Regions from separate parts of the Weizmannia sp. FSL K6-3076 genome, predicted to be linked through region 1. Evidence: riboswitches for the same ligand, from Rfam matches in the RefSeq annotation. Region 1 holds a riboswitch; each other region holds the start of a gene.

Region 1 (4,499 bases):
ATTTCATCCCCTTTTTTGCAGATATCGCTTCTATTGGTGGCAAACATGAAGGCTGGACTTGCAGGGTGAATCGGATAAGAAGCTATTATCCGATTCATTCGGCAAGTCTTGCTTAGATTCTCTCTTTATTTATGAACAATCCAAGCATTACAGCAGTACGCATTTGTCTTTGCCCCTGATCCGTTTTGCATTTTGAAACCCGCTGATTTCTACATTTTTCAAAATAACATTTTTTGCGCGGTACTGGATGGCGACAACAGGATTTCCCTTGAAATCATAATCCGGGTCGCCAAGCGCAGTCAGCCCGTTAATTACAACGTTTCGGTAAGCGGAAACAACGAGGCTGCGCGGCGTTGAACCTTCATATAAATCCGTAAACACCGGTGCGACAGAAACTAGATTGGCCGCCACAATATGGTTCGCGCTTTTCGAATCGGCATCTTTGCCTTTATGGTGGCCGATATGCCGGAAGTTAAAAGAGCGGTTGTCGCGGACAGAAAGATGGCCATACAAATGCACATGAGAAGCAGCCGATGCATTGTGGTGGGCTTTGATTTCAACACCTCCGAAACAGCCGCTTGATGCATTATTGCAAAGCCATACATGGCGCGAGCCGTCATCAATCTCAATGCCATTGGAGTTGGAAAACCCTTTTTTGTGGGCCCTTCCACTTGGGTTGTAACAGAAAGAATTTGAAATAAAACAATAGTCGCTATGGTGGGTGGTAATCCCGTCATCACCGAATCCGCTTGCCGTGAGCCCGTCCAGCCAGATATAGCGGCTCCTTCCTGGGGCGAGAAAGCCGTCTCCCAAATAATGATAACGGGCAGAGGATACATCAAAACCGTGCAGTCCGGCCCCCGCCGCCTCCACATTTTTCACCCAGCCGAACGTGACGTGCGCAAAAGTCAGACAGCTTGAACGGTTATTTCCTGCTGCCGTTCTTTCCTCTTGCCCGAGCCTTTCGACATTCCAATCGAGCGTGAGCCCCTCCACCGATATATGGTGATTGCCACGATGAAAATGGGCATTTTGGATGAGACGCGTTTTTTTCGGTGCATGCGGATGGAGTTTGATGATGGTTACGCCTTTTCCGCTGCCGCAAAGGCATGTCCATGAAGGCAGCTTAAGCCCCTTTACAAGATAAACGCCTTCCGGTACGATCACTTTCACGCGGCCGTTTCCCAGTGCTTTTTGGAATGCCGCTGTGCAGTCGGTTTTTCCATCGCCGGCAGCCCCGAAATCTGCCACATTGACTGTACGGGATGCCACAGACAGCAGCCGGCTGTATTCTTGATCCAATATCGTTTTCCATTCCGGGTAGACAAGGCCGTTCTGATCTGCAAGGGTTTTATACGGTTCAACCGGATATCTCCGGTTCAGCAGCAGCCGTGAAAGGGAAAACGGTTTGTGAAATTCCGGCTGGCAGTATTTTTGAAAAAGCGCTTCATTTTCCTGGATTAGGGTACCCGGCTGGACTGCCCTGCGTGAAAGCTGGCGCAGCAGCATGCCGTTTGTCCGGGGGTCATGATGCTTATCCAAATGAATCATTTTTTCACCCCGCTTTGCCTTCATTCAGTCTCTGTCATTGGATATATGTAGTTTACCCCCGCAGGTTGGAAAACGCACTGAAAAAGGAAGACTCTTTTCTAAATCATTGTTGTTGGCATAAAAAAAGATTGGATTTTATGTTAAAATCGAAGAAAAGGAAGGTGGAAGTCAATGAGCCTGCCAAAATGTTCTGATTGTAACCATCCATTTAAGTGGATTTATATCTTTAAGAGGTTATGGAAGTTTGACCAAACCATAGAATGTCCAAATTGTAAAGCCAAGTTATATCCAAGTTTGAAGTTTCGAAATAAAGTTGGATATTTTTCCCTGCTTTGCTTTTTCATCTCATTTGGACTAATGATATTGGGCATTCCAAAAATTGCATTCATAACACTAATCATCATTATTTGGGCTTGTTTGATTCTTATGATGCCTTATGTTTATTCGTTTGATCATAAAGAAAGGCCTCTATGGTAAAAGGGAACGAATAGTTGTCGCCCTTTTAAATGGCTTCAAAAATCCAGGTGATGATGAAACGCGGAGCTGAGCCGGTACGCCGCAAGTTTAAAGGTGAATTGATGAACCGATTTGGTACAGAGCAAGATTTGAAAAAAACACATGCAAGTAAAGATTGGAAACCATTTCATCAAATGAGAAAGAAAAAGGTGGCCCAAAACTACATGTAACACTTTTCGTGAAAATGGGCCTTATTTTCTTTATCAGAATTTTTCGTTGACGAATAGCATAAGAAGGTATACAATAAACTTCAAGCTTATATGTTGTTATTTTCTTATCAAGAGAGGTGGAGGGAAGGGCCCTGTGAAGCCTCGGCAGCAGGTCCGAAAACGGGTACTGTGCCAATTCCTGCAGGTGGTGGCCTGAAAGATAAGAAGATTTCCCGGGAATGGATATCTTCTTACTTCAGGGTAAGAAGATTTTTGTCGTTTAATCCTTAGTAATCGAATAAGAAAGAAGGGAATAGAGTGGAGCAAACGCGGCTCACATATGAACAGTTTACGTCGGATCCGTTTGCAGCGTTCGTGCCGGAAGATAAAACAAAGGGTGCATTGGAAATTTTGCAGTGGGCATATGGCACGTACGGTAAATCAGTGGTATATGCGTGCAGCTTCGGCGCAGAAGGAATGGTGCTGATTGATCTCATTTCGAAAGTCAGAGAAGATGCGGATATCGTATTTTTGGATACGGACCTGCACTTTCCGCAGACTTACGAATTGATTGAAAAAGTAAAAAAGAAATATCCGGCTTTAAATATCCAAATGAAAAAACCGTCGCTTACGCTTGATGAACAGGCGGCGCAATACGGATCTGCCCTTTGGAAAAGGGATCCGGACCAATGCTGCTATATCCGGAAAATCAAGCCGCTTGAAGAAACGCTGCAGGGAGCTGTGGCCTGGATATCCGGCTTACGGCGGGAGCAATCGCCGACAAGGGCAAAAACGAATTTTGTCAATAAAGATGAAAGGTTCCATTCGATTAAAATTTGCCCGCTGATTCATTGGACATGGGATGATGTTTGGAACTATATCCGGTCTAACAATCTTCCATATAACGAATTGCACGACCAGGGATATCCGAGCATCGGCTGCTTCCCGTGCACACGTGCTGTCGGAAACAGCGACTCAAGAGCAGGAAGATGGGCGGGCTTTAATAAAACCGAATGCGGGCTGCATACGGTTCAGAAAAAATAAGGCTGCTATATAAAATGACATAGGTAATAAGAGTAAGCATCAGTCTGCATGACAAGATTTCGTTCATTTTACAAAATTCCTAGATTTGGTAAGAATGCGGCAAAAATTTATATACAAATCGGTTTTATGAAAAAACCAGGGAAAAAATTGCACTTGGAAGCTGATTCAGCGTATAGAGAAGATAAAATCGCATTTTCGAAGATGGATTCTTTTATATTTTGAGATGGAGCTTGCTGATAAATTGGGTACAAACGCAGAATTGGACCCGTTCAGCAAGCTCTAGCGGCAAAAGCAGCCAGCTTTTTCAGGTGCCCGCTTGTAGCCAATCCAGACTAGGATTGTTCAAGTGCTCGCATCAACCAAAACAACGAGTCCGATTAAGTTTAAAGCAGGTGAAGAAATGAGAAAAGTATATTTAGTCGGGGCAGGACCCGGCGATCCGGAGCTGATTACAGTGAAAGGATTGCGCCTGATCCGGGAAGCGGATGTCATTTTATATGACCGGCTGGTGAATCCGGACCTGTTAAAAGAGGCAAGGCCGGATGCAGAACTTGTCTACTGCGGGAAAAAACCGGATGCCCATACGATGACGCAGGATATGATCAACCACCTGCTTGTGAAATTTGCTAACCAAGGAAAAACGGTTGTCCGTTTAAAGGGCGGTGATCCGTTTATATTCGGTAGAGGCGGGGAGGAAGCGGAAGTCCTGGTGCAAAAACATATTCCGTTTGAAATCGTGCCGGGAATTACAGCCGGTTCCGCTGTGCCCGCCTATGCCGGCATTCCGCTCACCCACCGCGGGCTCAGTACATCCGTTGCTTTTATCGCGGGCGTCACGAAAAAAGGCGAAGATCTTGATGCGTATTGGTCCAAATATGCGGGAATTGATACACTTTGCATTTATATGGGCGTGAAAAATCTGCCACTCATCTGTGCGCAACTGATAAAGCACGGCAAATCACCGGACATGCCGGCTGCACTAATCCGCTGGGGCACGACTGAAAAACAGGAAACCGCGGTCAGCACGCTTGGAAATTTAAGTGAAAAGGCGGCTGGGCTGCGCAACCCATCGCTTTTGATCATCGGAGAAGTGGTAAAACTGCGCGAAGAGTTAAAATGGTTTGAACAGCTTTCTGCTGCTCCGGCCTGTACCGGGTGAACGGGTATGAAACAAGGCGTTTTATATGTCAGCCATGGCAGCCGTGTGCCTGAAACCGCCCGGGAAGCAACAGCGACGAT
Region 2 (4,499 bases), 1.4 Mb from region 1:
TCCTCTGCCTCTTCCCTCGCCATATTGCCTTCTGTTTCAAGAATTTCAAGCAGCGTTTCCTGGACGTCGCGGGCCATCTGCTTTTCATCGCCGCACACATACACACAGGCGCCTTTTTCAAGCCATGCATAAAAATCTTTGCTTTTTTCAAGCATCCGGTGCTGGACGTATATTTTTTCTGCCTGGTCGCGCGAAAAAGCCACATCCATCCGTTCGAGCACGCCATTTTTCAGCCAGTTTTGCCAGTCAAGCTGATACAGAAAATCCGTCGCAAAATGCTGGTCCCCGTAAAACAGCCATGTTCGTCCGGTGATCCCTTCCGCTTCCCTTTCTTCCAGGAAAGAACGGAACGGCGCCACGCCTGTTCCCGGCCCGATCATGATCACCGGCACATCCGGGTCAGCCGGAAGTTTGAAATTCGGATTGCGGTGGACATAAACCGGCAGCTTGTCTCCCGGTTTTATCCTGCCTGCGATTTGCCCGGAGCAAACCCCTTCGCGCACCCTTCCGTTTGCTGTATAGCAGTCCAGTGCAATGACAAGATGGACTTCATCGGGGTTCGCTTTCCAGCTGCTTGCGATCGAATAAAGCCGCGGCGGCATTTTCCGGAGCATTTGTACGAAAGCTTGCACTTCCACTTTTTCCGGCGGATATTCCTCGACAAGATCGAGCAGGCCCCGCCCTTCAAGGTACGCCTTTGCCTCCGCTTCATTTTCAAGCAAAGCCGTAAGCGCTTTGTTTCCGAAAAGCACGGCTGCCTGCTGAAGCAGCGGTTTTGTTAATCTCGTAATTTCATAATGTCTGAGTAATGCTTCCCTGGCCGGCAGCACTTCCCCTTTTTTATTGACCGGAACCGGTTCTTCCGGATCCCAGCCGAGCTTTTCGATCAGCCGTTCCACGAGTTTCGGATCATTTTCCGGGTAAATCCCGATGCTGTCCCCCGGTTCAAATGTAAAACCGGAACCTTCAAGGGATAGTTCGATATGGTGCGTTTCTTTATTGGACCCTTCCCAGTTCAAATTGATATTTTCCAGCACTTCCGCCTGGAACGGGTTGGATTTGGAATAATCGGTGTTTGCGGGCCGGGTGGCATCTGCTGCGGTTGAAGGCGGCAAGGCAGATGACTGGAGCACGCCTGTAACCCCTTCAAACCATTCCTGGGCGTCTTCTTCATAATCCACATCGCAATCCACCCGCGGATAGAGCCGTTCCCCGCCCAACTCTTCCAGCCTCTTGTCGATCTCTTTTCCGACCTTGCAAAAAAACTCATATGTCTGGTCCCCAAGCGCCAAAACGGAAAATTGGACCCCGTCCAGTTTCGGGGCTTTTCTGCTGTGGATCAGCTCATAGAAAGACAATGCGTTGTCAGGCGGATCCCCTTCCCCTTGTGTACTTGTAATGATGAGCAGATACCCTGCATTTTTTAAATCTTTCGGCTTGGCTGCATCGAGTGCCGAAAAAGATACGGTAAACTGCATTTCTTTTAATCTGGCGGCGAATGCTTCGGCAAGCGCCTGGGCATTGCCTGTCTCGGAACCAAACAGCAGCGTAACCGTTTTGGTTGCCGTCTGTACCGGTTTTTCAGCAACAGCTGTACTTCCCAGGGGATTCGTTCCTTGTTCGGCAAACGGATAGGTTAAATATCCGCTTAGCCATAATTTTTGCTGATCCGTTAATAGTTGCAGCAGTTCATTTAACTTTTCCGCCTGTTCTTTACTAAACGGGCTGTTTTGTACACTTAACGGCAAATCTTCCACCTCGCAATGTTTGCATGCACTTTTCATTTGTTTATTTATGTATGACATCCTAATCCAAATATACATAGAAGTTTACTTGGATTTTAATCCGCTTCTTTCCATGAGAAGCGCCTTCGAAAAAAGCTCTCCTTACAAAGATAAGAAGAGCCGGCGCACAATGGTCAACTTCTCTTATCTTTCAGACGATTGTCTGCAGGAATTGGCACAGTGTTTTTCAACCTGTTGCCGAGGCTTCAAAGGGCCTTTCCCTCCACCTCTCTGGATAAGAAGCACGAATCATTATTTAGAAATCATTGAAAACATTATACAATCAAATGCAGGTACAGTCAATTCTTTTTTGAACAGATGGGACATTTAAAAAAGGAAAAGGGTGGCAAGTTCCGCATCAAGCGTCCCCCCAATATACTTTATGTATCTTTTGCACAGAATGAGGGGGGAATGGATGAATATCCGCATTTACCAGGGGAATGAGATGACGCCGGAAGACGGGGACGCCAATATTGTGATCGATGTAATCCGCGCGTTTACGGTTGCCCACCATGCCTTTTTGGGCGGCGTAAAAGAGATTTGGTTGGCTGACTCAATAGAAACGGCTTTTCGTATCAAAAACAAATACCCGCATGTTTTGCTCACGGGCGAAAGGAACGGCCTTCCGATCCCGGGATTTGATTTGGGCCATTCACCGGCCGCCATCGCCAAACAGCCGTTAGCCGGCAAAACGTTGGTGCAAACATCGACAAACGGGGTAAAAGCAGTTTTTCGCGCCCTTCATGCAAAGGAAGTCTATGTTACCGGCTTTTCGAATGCAAAAACGACGGCAAAATGGATCCGGCGCAAATGGAAAGACAAAGACAACGCCCGCATCAACATGATCGCTTCCCATCCGACAGGGGAAGATGACCTGGCATGCGCATTATACATGGAAAGCATCCTCACCGGCTCGGGCACGATAAAGCCGGAATCAGTGATCAAGGAGATTGTAAATGCCAGTGTCGCAAAGAAATTTCTTGATCCCGGCCAGCCTGCATTTAACCCGGCTGACCTGGAATATTGTATCAAAGAAAGAGACTGCGAGTTTGTGATGAAAATGGATCCAACGGGAGAATTTCCAACGATCGTGAGGGTTGAAGATGAATGACCATGGTTTGACACTGCCTTTACGCAATGAGAAACCGCGGGATTGCGGGATCACCATCTTAATTGACAATGGCATTCCGCTGAACTTTTTTAAAGATACCATGAACAGTGCAGCCCCTTATATTGATTTCATCAAATTCGGCTGGGGGACATCGGTCGTTTCAAGCCATTTGGAAGAAAAAATAGATCACTTGAGGCAAAACGGCATTGCCTTCTTTTTCGGCGGCACTTTATTTGAAAAGTTTGCCAGCCAGGGAAAAACGGATCGGTACGTTCAATACTGCCGGCGGTTTGAATGCGAATATGTTGAAATCTCAAATGGCACCCTGCCGCTGTCCAATCCGGAAAAATGCCGCTATATTGCGGAGTTTTCAAAGGATTTTAAAGTGTTAAGTGAAGTCGGCTCAAAAGATACTGCCAAATCAATGGCCGATACGCCAGCATTATGGTTGGAATCGATTAGTCAAGATTTAGAAGCAGGCGCATATAAAGTGATGACAGAGGCAAGGGAAAGCGGCACAAGCGGCATTTACAACGGGGACGGGGAAATACGGGAGGAGATGTTTGCGGCCATCCTGGACTCGGGGATTCCCCGCGATTCTTTCATTTTCGAAGCGCCCAACAAGCAGCTCCAGGCTTTTTTTATCCACCATCTCGGTCCGGATGCCAATTTGGCCAACATCCCTTTTTCGGATGCCCTTGCGCTTGAAACATTAAGGCTCGGTTTGCGATCAGATACTTTTTTTATTGGAGGAGATTCCCATGAGAGAAACGGATAAAATTTTTCATTTGGCGATTCCGTGCAAAGATCTTGATGAAACAGCCGATTTCTATCAAAAATTAGGCTGCAAGGTAGCGCGCCGGTATGATGACCGGGTCACTTTCAATTTTTTCGGGGACCAGGTTGTCTGCCATCTGAGCCCTGAAAAAATAGATCCCAACCCGAAAATGTATCCCCGCCATTTCGGCATTACTTTTTTGGATAAAGCAGCATTTGAGGAAACCCTTCAATCTGCAAAGAAAAACCATTTACCATTTTTCCAGGATAAAATGGTCCGGTTTGGAGGCAAGCAAGAGGAACATTGGACATTTTTCCTCCAAGACCCCTCTAACAACTTGCTCGAATTTAAATATTATCATGATGAAAGCATGGTGTATTAACCAGTCCCATTCATTGCTCAAGGCCGGGCCATGCGCCGGCTTTTCCTGGAAAGCGACCACATTTTATCGGCTTCCCAGGCATGCTCTGGGTGCAGCGGTCTCTACTCCTAATCTGCCTCAGCAAAAGGCGGCTGATGTTTTCGAATTCTTACAGGAAGGAGCGGTGCTTGAAATTCGGGAATAGACCGGAAGTTGTTAACAAACGTCAACATTTACCGCCCCATTCACCCGGATTCCTCGTATTCAAACGCTACTGGAAGTAAATGTTGTCTTCACTTCCGGTCATTTTGGTTTCTTATTGATTTTCTAAGTTGACAAAAGCCTTTTCGGGATTGACATGTGTTTTTGTGATTTTTGCCTGGTACAGCCAATCCGAAACGTCTTGCCATTTTTTTGGGTCCTGATCGGCAATAGTTTTATTTTTCTCGTCCATCTTCGGCAGTA
Region 3 (4,499 bases), 620 kb from region 1:
CCCCGACAATCGCTTCAAACACGACTTCAAGGCCGGGAATGGCAAGAATTTCCCGGAAGTCCGTCGTAACGAGTACAGAACTGTCAATGTTCCGCTTTTTTCGGGGGTTTTTGATCAGAACCGCTGCAATCTCTACCTCGGCATGCAGCTTTTCTTTCAGCTGCTCCCGGTGGGTCCGGACCGCTTCGTACACGCCCTGGCCGACCGTCCCAAAGCCGAGCAGCGCTGCTTTAATCACTCTCATTATCCAAACTCCTCCCTACATCTAGCGCTCTTTCGCCTCTGAAGCGTTTTGTTCATTTAAAACGGTCAAGCGGTCCGACAGTATTCGGTGCAGCCGGTATCCAGAAGCTCCCGATCTGGATCAGGTATGCAGACCGTCCGGGCCGCAACATTGTTCAATGGGATCAGCCCAGAACATCGTATAAGTTTTCCGGATCGCCTGTTGGCATTCGCATGGCGGCCTTCGCACGAATCTGCCGGACCCGCTCCCCGCTTTTACCGGGCTGTAACGGCTGTTGCTTTTGTAATGGCCTGATCGAGGTCGGCTGTCAAATCTTCGACGGCTTCAAGCCCGACGGACAGGCGGATCAAATCGCCTGTGACCCCTGATTTTTCCAGTTCTTCATCGCTCAGCTGCGAATGCGTAGTCGTTGCCGGGTGGATGATCAGCGATTTCGCGTCGCCGACATTCGCTACATGCGACCACAGCTTAATATTGTCGATCACGCGTCTTCCTGTTTCCCGGCCGCCTTTCACACCAAAGTTGACAATGGAGCCGTAACCGCCGTTCAAATATTTTTGCGCCAGCTCATGGGACGGATGGTCTTCAAGGCCCGGGTAATTGACCCAAGCAACATCTGGATGGTTTTTCAGAAATTCCGCGACTTTCAATGCATTTTCGTTATGCCTTTCCACACGCAGATGCAGCGTTTCAAGCCCTTGCAGGAATAAAAAGGCGTTGTCCGGGCTTAAAGCAGGCCCGAAGTCGCGCAAAAGCTGAACGCGAAGTTTTGTGGCGAACGCAGCCTGTGCCGTGTCGACGCCGTAGCGCAAGCCGTGATAGCTCGGATCCGGTTCGCTAAAGTCCGGGAATTTGTCTGTGTTCCAGTCAAAACACCCGCCGTCAACGGCAACACCGCCGATCGCCGTTCCGTGCCCGCCGATCCATTTTGTCGCCGAATGGACAACCACGTCCGCGCCCCATTTGATCGGATTCGCACCATACGGAGAAGCAAACGTGTTGTCGACAATCAAAGGAATACCGTTTTCATGGGCCACTTCCGCCACTTTTTCCACGTCGAGCACCTGCAGGCTTGGGTTGCCGATAATTTCCGCGTACAATGCTTTTGTTTTCGGGGTGATCGCCTGGCGGAACGCTTCAGGGTCGGACCCGTCCACAAACTTGACGTTAATGCCGTATTTCGGCAATGTCACAGCAAACAAATTATAGGTGCCGCCGTAAAGATTGCTGGCGGATACGATGTCATCACCCGCACGCACGATGTTCAAAATGGAAAAGGCAATGGCCGATGCGCCGGATGATAAACCGACAGCCGCTGTTCCGCCTTCCAGTGCAGCAACACGTTTTTCAAAAACATCCACAGTCGGATTGCCGAGACGGGAATAAATGAAACCTTCTTTTGATAAATTGAAGACGCCCTCCGCATGTTCTGTATCCGGAAAAACGTAAGAAGTCGTCCGGTATACCGGTACGGCGCGCGATCCTGTCGCCGGGTCCGGTTCCTGGCCGCCGTGCAACAATAAAGTTTCCGGTTGGAATGATGGTTGTGTCATTTTAAAGCCTCCTGATTTTTTAAAATTTTTTCGTGAAAGATGGAAGAGGAAATGAAAAAACCCTCTTCGTAAGGGAAGAGGGTTACAATGTATGTAAGTTCCTCCCTTATCTTTCAGACGCATGTCTGTAGGAATTAGCACCTTTTCAGGCAAATGCCTGAAGGTTGCCGGGCTTCGCAGGGCCTAGTCCCTCCGCCGCTCTCGATAAGAGTTTCTTTTCATAATTCAATTTTGAATGACTTATTGTTTAAGATTATAGAAGAACAATGGCAAACCGTCAACCTTTTTTTGAAAAAATTTTCTTTTTCTTCTACAATATTGGCGACAATAGCCGGGAAATGGACTCTTTAAACCGCACATAAAGCGGCCGGTTCTGGTAATCATGGAGCGTTAATTCGGTTGATTCGGCCATATCGTCCCGGAAAACGCCGGCAAGTGTGCCGGAAAGCTCACGGTCGTACAGCACGGCGTTCACTTCAAAATTGAGACGGAAACTGCGCACATCGATATTGGCCGTCCCAACGGAAGCAATTTTCCCGTCTACGACAATCATTTTCGCATGGATGAACCCTTTTTGATAAATGTACACTTTGACGCCCGTTTTTAACAGCTGGCCGATGTTGGAAAGCGTCGCCCAATAGACAAACATATGATCCGGTTTATTTGGAATCATAATCCGAACATCCACTCCGGATAAGGCGGCAAGCGTCAGCGCATTCAGGAGGCTGTCATCCGGAATAAAATACGGTGTTTGCAAATAAATATATTTTTTGGCGGAATTGATCATTTTAATATAGCTGTTTTTAATCTGCTCCCATTCAGAATCGGGGCCGCTTGAGACGATTTGGATATCGGTTTCACCCTGCGATGGGATGACCGGGAAATAACGTTCTTCATCTCTTACATCATGCGGTGACGCCTGATTCCAGTCCAAAATAAAGCGGGTCTGCATGGCATAAACAGCACTCCCTACAATCCGTAGATGCGTATCCCGCCAGTAACCGAATTTCTTATTCAGGCCAAGATACTCATCCCCGACATTAAAACCGCCGATATATCCGATCTGCCCATCAATAATCGCCAATTTCCGGTGATTCCTGAAATTGACGCGCAAATTGACGAGCGGGATCCGGGCAGGAAAAAAGGACGCCACTTCCCCACCAGCAACAACAAGCGGCCGGAAAAATTTGCGGCGGAACAGCATCCGCGACCCCATATCATCATAAAGCAGCCGCACCTTTACGCCTTCTCTTGCTTTTTGCGACAGCAGTTCAATCAATTCATGGCCGAGGCGGTCATTCCGGAAAATATAATATACAAGATGAATACTGTCTTTTGCATTCCGGATGTCTTCAAATAAAGCCTCGAATTTTTTCCTGCCGTCTGTAAATATATCGACGTGATTGTCCTGGGAAAGGATTGCCCCGTCATTCATCAGCAGCATATAAACGAGATCCTTGTACTGGATTGTCCGCTCATCATGAAACGGAAACCGGTTTTCGCGCAGCAGTTCAATTTGCTGCTGGGAAATTTCTTTAATGCCGATCTTCTCCTGTACCTTCCAGTCAAAAATTTTCCGGCGGCTTAAATTTTGCCCGAATACCAAATACAGGATAAAGCCGGCAATCGGCAGGAATAATAGCACCAAAAGCCATGCCCAAGTTGCGCCGACATCTCGCCGTTCCAGGAAAATAACGGTTCCCGCCAGAATAAAATTCAAAAGAAACAAGATAACCAGTAGTACCGTTATAATCATTGCGTTCTCCTTTTCGTACACCCTTTGTTCCTGCTTGAGGTTTGTTCCCGGCCGGTATCCGGGAACACGGTGAAGTGTTTTGGAATTGATATAGGATATGTTTGCGCAGCAAAAATAACAATTGTATCATACCATAATATTTGCGCCTTACCTATCGTACAGCACTTTCCCTGCCATTGCATGCAAAAAGAACCGCACCAATGGATACGGTTCTTTTTTTCGTCCTTATTAAAAGTTAACATAGTTTCTCGGGTTTTGGGCACCGGTATGTGGCGGTGGTGTCCAGCGGCCGTTATAAATTTCAAAGTGAAGATGCGGTCCTGTTGATTCCCCGGTATTTCCCATTGCTCCGATCTGCTGCCCTTTGCTGACGTGCTGCCCGGTGCTGACGCTGTACGAGCTCAAATGGGCATAAACGGTTGTGTACAACTTCCCGTTAATATAGTGGGTGATCATGACGCAATTCCCGTATGAAGAAGAGTGGTACGCCCTGAACACGACACCGTCGGCTGCAGCGACAACCGGTGTCCCGATGCTGTTGGCAATGTCAATGCCCGGATGGAACCCGCCGGAACGCCCGCCGAATTCAGATGAAATATATCCGGATGCCGGTCGCGTAAAGGACCCGGAAGATACTTGCGGAAGGGATCCGCCGGAATGGCTCCCGGAACTTGACTTGACCGATGCAGAGCGGGTTGTCCCTGCGTTTGATCCTGCTGATCCTGTTGATCCTGCATTCGTTTGTGCCTTTGCTGCTGCATCTGCTTTTGCTGCAGCCTTTCTTTCTTCCTCCGCTTGCTTTTTCGCAAACGCAATGGCTTTTTCAATGGAAGCTTTTTGGTCAGCCAGGATGCTCTTTTGTTCACTCAGCGACATTTTCTCTTCTTTAAGGCTGTCTTTTTGTTTTTCCAGCTTTTTGATTAATGCCGATTTCTCGCTCTCATCC
Region 4 (4,499 bases), 2.6 Mb from region 1:
AATCAAACACAGCGGGAAGAGAGAACCAGCTTTCCCCAAATGTAATAGCCGGTGCTTCACCGAAAAGCGCGAACAAAATCCAGCCACAAATCAAGCCGAGCATGATCGAATATTGCTTGACCCACGGTTTCTTTACATGGCCAAAATAGAATGTAAGCAATACGGTGACAAGGCTCAAAACGGCAACAAGCGGCCGGACTTCCTGATGGGCACCCGTAATGCCGAGCATCCCTTTCATAAAAGAGCCGCTCAACTGCAGCACCAACAACAGCAAATAAATAAATGTCACTACCGGCGTAAACAGTTTATTTAATTGGTCCACAAGTCCGGTAAAAGCGAGCAGGAAGAAAAAGATGCCGGTTACAATCAGTGCGCCTGCCAAATATTGCAGAGATTCAGTGCTTGAACTGTACAAGCTGCCGACAAGCCCTGCATAAATGGCAAACACGCTCCACCACAACCCGGCCGGCCCTTCATTGATGGGCATTCTGTGGCCGAAAATTCCTTGCAAAAGGCCGCCGATCCCGAGTACAAAAAGCGTCCGCTGCACAAACAGGGCAGTCTCACCTGCACTGAAATGGAAAGCATCCGCAATGGCAATCGGGGCCGCGATCGACCCGGCGATCATAAATGCCATCCATTGCAGCGACGAAATCAATGTTTTCATAGACACACCGTTCTTTCCGTTCAAAAAATGGAAAATACCAGTAAATATAATTATAGCAAAACAGGTTTTACATTTTAAACATAAAACACTTCGCCGATGGGGGAGGGATAGCGGGCATGGCGGACAGCGGCATAAACAGGGGTTGCAAACCGGACGGGGCGCGGGTTAAGCCATGTTTTTTGATTTGCAAAAAGTTCTTGGTCGGTCTTCATGCAGAACGCTTCTCGTATGAACTTGTTAATAAAAGAAGTTTGCGGCTGCCTTCACTTAGGTGTGCTATGATGGTTTTTCATTTTTTGCTGGTGCTGTATGGTAGCGGCATGGCCGGTTATGTTAAGGAAGCGAGCAAAAAAGTCGTTGTTTCTTAACATAGAGGCCGTCTATGTTGAGGAAGCGAACAAAAATTGCCTTGTTCCTTAACATAGAGGCCGTCTACGTTAAGGAAGCGAGCGAAAAAGGTGCTGTTCCTTAACATAGAGGCCGTCTACGTTAAGGAAGCGAGGTCAAAAGTCGTTGTTCCTTAACATAGAGCCCGTCTACGTTAAGAAAGCGAGCGAAAATAGCTTTGTTTCTTAACATAGAGGTCGGCTACGTTAAGGAAGCGAGCGAAAATTGCGTTGTTCCTTAACATAGAGTACGTCTACGTGAAGAAAGCGAGCAAAAAAGGTGTTGTTTCTTAACATAGAGGCTGTCTACGTAAAGGAAGCGAGGTAAAAAGACATTGTTCCTTAACATAGTGCACGTCTACATTAAGGAAGCGAGCAAAAAAAGTGTTGTTTCTTAACATAGAGCCCGTCTACGTTAAGAAAGCGAGCAAAAAAGACGTTGTTCCTTAACATAGAGGCCGTCTATGTTGAGGAAGCGAGGTCAAAAGGCGTTGTTCCTTAACATAGAGCCCGTCTACGTAAAGGAAGCGAGCGAAAAAGACGTTGTTTCTTAACATAGAGTGCGTCTACATTAAGGAAGCGAGGTAAAAAGACATTGTTCCTTAACATAGAGCATGTCTACATTAAGGAAGCGAGAAAAAATTATATTGTTCCTTAACATAGAGGCCGTCTACGTTAAGAAAGTTCGGTAAAAAGATGTTGTTTCTTAACATAGAGGTCGTCTACGTAAAGGAAGCGCGGTAAAAAGACGTTGTTTCTTAACATAGAGCGCCTCTACATTAAGGAAGCGAGCAAAAAAGGCACTGTTCCTTCAAATAGAAGCGTCTATGTTCATTCTTTGCCAAAATTTGTTTAGGTAAAAACAATCCGGGCAATGGATCCCTTGCCCGAAAACATTCCTTATTCTGTGACGCTTACGCTGGCGCTGGCAACTGCCCGTTTGTGTCTTCTGATTGTATAGAAAATGAGGATGGCCCATATTGCCGCAATGGCTGTATAGGTAACGCCGTACCAGCCGCTACCGGCGCCCGCCATTTTTAATAAAGTTTGCACGTTGCTGAACACAATCATGCCGCTGACAATGACAGCCAGCAAATGAGCCGGTAAAATTTTAACCAGATAGGCTGCAATCGGCGCGGCGATCAGGCCGCCAAGCATGAGGGCGATCGTCCAAATCCAGTTAATTTGCATAGCGCCGAGGGATAAGAGGAAACCGATGCTTGATGCCAAGGATACAGCAAATTCACTAGTATCCACCGAGCCGATCACTTTCCGCGGTTCGATGTCATTTCTGGACAGCAAAGCCGGTGTGGCGATAGGGCCCCAGCCACCGCCCCCCGTTGCATCAAAAAATCCTGCGACAAAGCCAAGTGGGATAAAAAATATGTTTGACCTGGTTTGCTTTTTGACTTTCGACGCCCCGCGCGTATTGAACAGAAACCGGGTAAGAATATAGAGGCCAAGGGCGATCAGAAAAATAGAAATGTACGGTTTTAATGTGCTTGCAGGAAGATGGCTAAGCACGGTTGCCCCGAGAAAGGCGCCGACAGCTCCAGGTACAACCAGTTTCCAAATGATCCCTTTATCGACATTCCCAAATTTCATATGTGAAACTCCGGAAGCCGCCGTTGTAAAAACTTCCGCCAAATGCACAGAAGCTGACGCGACAGCCGGCGCAATCCCGAAAGCTAGCAAAAGTGAGGTTGAAGTCACCCCGTAACCCATTCCAAGAGATCCATCCACCAATTGCGCGGCAAGGCCGACAAGTGCTAAGATAATTAATTTTTGCATGTTCAAGTTCCTCGCTTTCTTCATTCATAAATTTAATTCATCCTGATGTAGAGGAATTATACGCATCAGGGCCTATCCTGGTTCAAACGGCCGGCCTTGCAGAAATAAAAAACTTTCCGCCATTTTTACGGAAAGACAGCGAGTAAAGGATAAGCGCTTATCTTTCAAAATGGTACCCATTTTGCTGGAATTGGCACCTTGCTGCTCGCTGCAGGTTGCCGGACTTCATCGGGCCAGATCCCTCCGTCGCTCTTGATAAGTTATTTGTTGTTTAAAATTTTATCAGAAAATAAATGGAAGTCAATATAATTATTTCAAGTTTTTTTATCGGATTTATCCGAATGGAGGGATAAAGAAAAAAACTCCCTATCAGATCACGCTCTGTCGGGAGTTTTTTTTCTTTACGCTGATTGGTTTTTTTAAAGCAGGTTCAGAACCAGGCGGGGCATCATGGCCGCTTTCATTTGCTTCACAAAACGAAAAAGAGTCCAAACGGGTTGGCGTGCCGCCCATTCTGGCAGTTTGACACGCCGTGCACACCGTGTCTGTCCTCTCACCGCCAAGGGAACCGGTTTTATCAACACCGCTTGTTTGTGCTCGCTTATCGCGCAGTTGTATTTCTGTCCTCTCCCTGCCCAAAAGACCGGTTTTATCAACACAGCCGGCTGGAGCCTATTCCTTTCCTTTGATTCTCAGTGACAGGACGACGAGCACGATTAAAATAGCAAGGCAGACGCTTGTTCCAATCGGGTTTCCGCCGCCCAGCAAAAAGGACAGGAAAATGCCTGCCAGTGCAAGCAGCGCAATCCAGACCATGAAAGGATACCCTTTTACACGGAAGGAAGGCAATTTTGCATACGACTTCCGGAGCCGCAGTTCGGCTGCGCAGATGGCGATCCAAACAAGGACGACGGTAAATCCCGGGATGGTCATCAAATAGCTGATGACCTCATTCGGCGTAAGATAGGCCAGAATCACGCCGGCTAAAATAAACAGTGAGGTCAGCAAAATACTAATGAGCGGGACGCCTTTCCGGGAAATTTTTAAAAAGGCGTGCGGCGCTTCTCCGGACTGTGCCATGTTAAACAGTGTGCGTGAAGTGGCATAAATGCCGGAATTGGCGGCAGAAAGAACGGCCGTCAAGAGCACAAAATTCATCACATGGGCGGCAGCGGGGATCCCTGTGCGGCTGAATACCTGTACAAACGGGCTTTCCACGGAAGAAACCTGATTCCACGGGACAATGCCACAAATGACCAGGATTGGCAAAATATAAAAAAGCATGACACGAATAACGGTCTGTTTAATCACACGCGGCAACACTTTCTCGCTGTCTTTTGTTTCCGAAACGGTAACGCCGATCAGTTCCGCCCCGCCGTATGAAAACATAACGATCAGAAAAGCATTGAACGTACCGTGAAGCCCGTTCGGAAAAAAGCCGCCGTGCGCGGTATAGTTGGACAGCGTGGAAGATGTCCCGGGGAATAAACCGAATAAAATCAGCGCACCAAGCAGGATAAAAACGATCAACGTGATAATTTTAATGCCGGCAATCCAAAATTCAAATTCGCCGTAGTACTTCACTTCAATTAAATTGATGCCGACCATGAAAGCAGCACAGAGCAAACTGAGCAGCCACAATGGCGCGTGGGGAA

The links. Region 1 has a riboswitch for S-adenosylmethionine ahead of NSS95_RS01175 (phosphoadenylyl-sulfate reductase). Riboswitches for the same ligand answer to the same signal wherever they lie in the genome.
Region 2: linked by a shared signal. The riboswitch ahead of NSS95_RS07350 (assimilatory sulfite reductase (NADPH) flavoprotein subunit) and the one ahead of NSS95_RS01175 (phosphoadenylyl-sulfate reductase) in region 1 are both predicted to bind S-adenosylmethionine.
Region 3: linked by a shared signal. The riboswitch ahead of NSS95_RS03765 (O-acetylhomoserine aminocarboxypropyltransferase/cysteine synthase family protein) and the one ahead of NSS95_RS01175 (phosphoadenylyl-sulfate reductase) in region 1 are both predicted to bind S-adenosylmethionine.
Region 4: linked by a shared signal. The riboswitch ahead of NSS95_RS13630 (sulfite exporter TauE/SafE family protein) and the one ahead of NSS95_RS01175 (phosphoadenylyl-sulfate reductase) in region 1 are both predicted to bind S-adenosylmethionine.

The regions. Positions count from the first base shown of each region.
Region 1 covers NZ_JBBOWU010000001.1:229,624-234,122, forward strand. The annotation lists gene NSS95_RS01160 (glycosyl hydrolase family 28-related protein) at 148-1,551, opposite strand; gene NSS95_RS01165 (TIGR04104 family putative zinc finger protein) at 1,723-2,028, shown strand; gene NSS95_RS01170 (hypothetical protein) at 2,058-2,237, shown strand; SAM riboswitch class I at 2,339-2,443, shown strand; gene NSS95_RS01175 (phosphoadenylyl-sulfate reductase) at 2,535-3,260, shown strand; gene cobA (uroporphyrinogen-III C-methyltransferase) at 3,661-4,419, shown strand; gene NSS95_RS01185 (sirohydrochlorin chelatase) at 4,426-4,499, shown strand, end outside.
Region 2 covers NZ_JBBOWU010000001.1:1,585,238-1,589,736, reverse strand. The annotation lists gene NSS95_RS07350 (assimilatory sulfite reductase (NADPH) flavoprotein subunit) at 1-1,805, opposite strand, end outside; SAM riboswitch class I at 1,926-2,026, opposite strand; gene NSS95_RS07345 (2-phosphosulfolactate phosphatase) at 2,200-2,895, shown strand; gene NSS95_RS07340 (phosphosulfolactate synthase) at 2,888-3,673, shown strand; gene NSS95_RS07335 (VOC family protein) at 3,657-4,055, shown strand; gene NSS95_RS07330 (ABC transporter substrate-binding protein) at 4,351-4,499, opposite strand, start outside.
Region 3 covers NZ_JBBOWU010000001.1:854,129-858,627, reverse strand. The annotation lists gene NSS95_RS03770 (homoserine dehydrogenase) at 1-244, opposite strand, end outside; gene NSS95_RS03765 (O-acetylhomoserine aminocarboxypropyltransferase/cysteine synthase family protein) at 499-1,797, opposite strand; SAM riboswitch class I at 1,901-2,008, opposite strand; gene cls (cardiolipin synthase) at 2,108-3,553, opposite strand; gene NSS95_RS03755 (murein hydrolase activator EnvC family protein) at 3,782-4,499, opposite strand, start outside.
Region 4 covers NZ_JBBOWU010000001.1:2,858,077-2,862,575, reverse strand. The annotation lists gene NSS95_RS13640 (purine/pyrimidine permease) at 1-667, opposite strand, end outside; gene NSS95_RS13635 (hypothetical protein) at 784-1,035, shown strand; gene NSS95_RS13630 (sulfite exporter TauE/SafE family protein) at 1,954-2,844, opposite strand; SAM riboswitch class I at 2,999-3,106, opposite strand; gene NSS95_RS13625 (amino acid permease) at 3,517-4,499, opposite strand, start outside.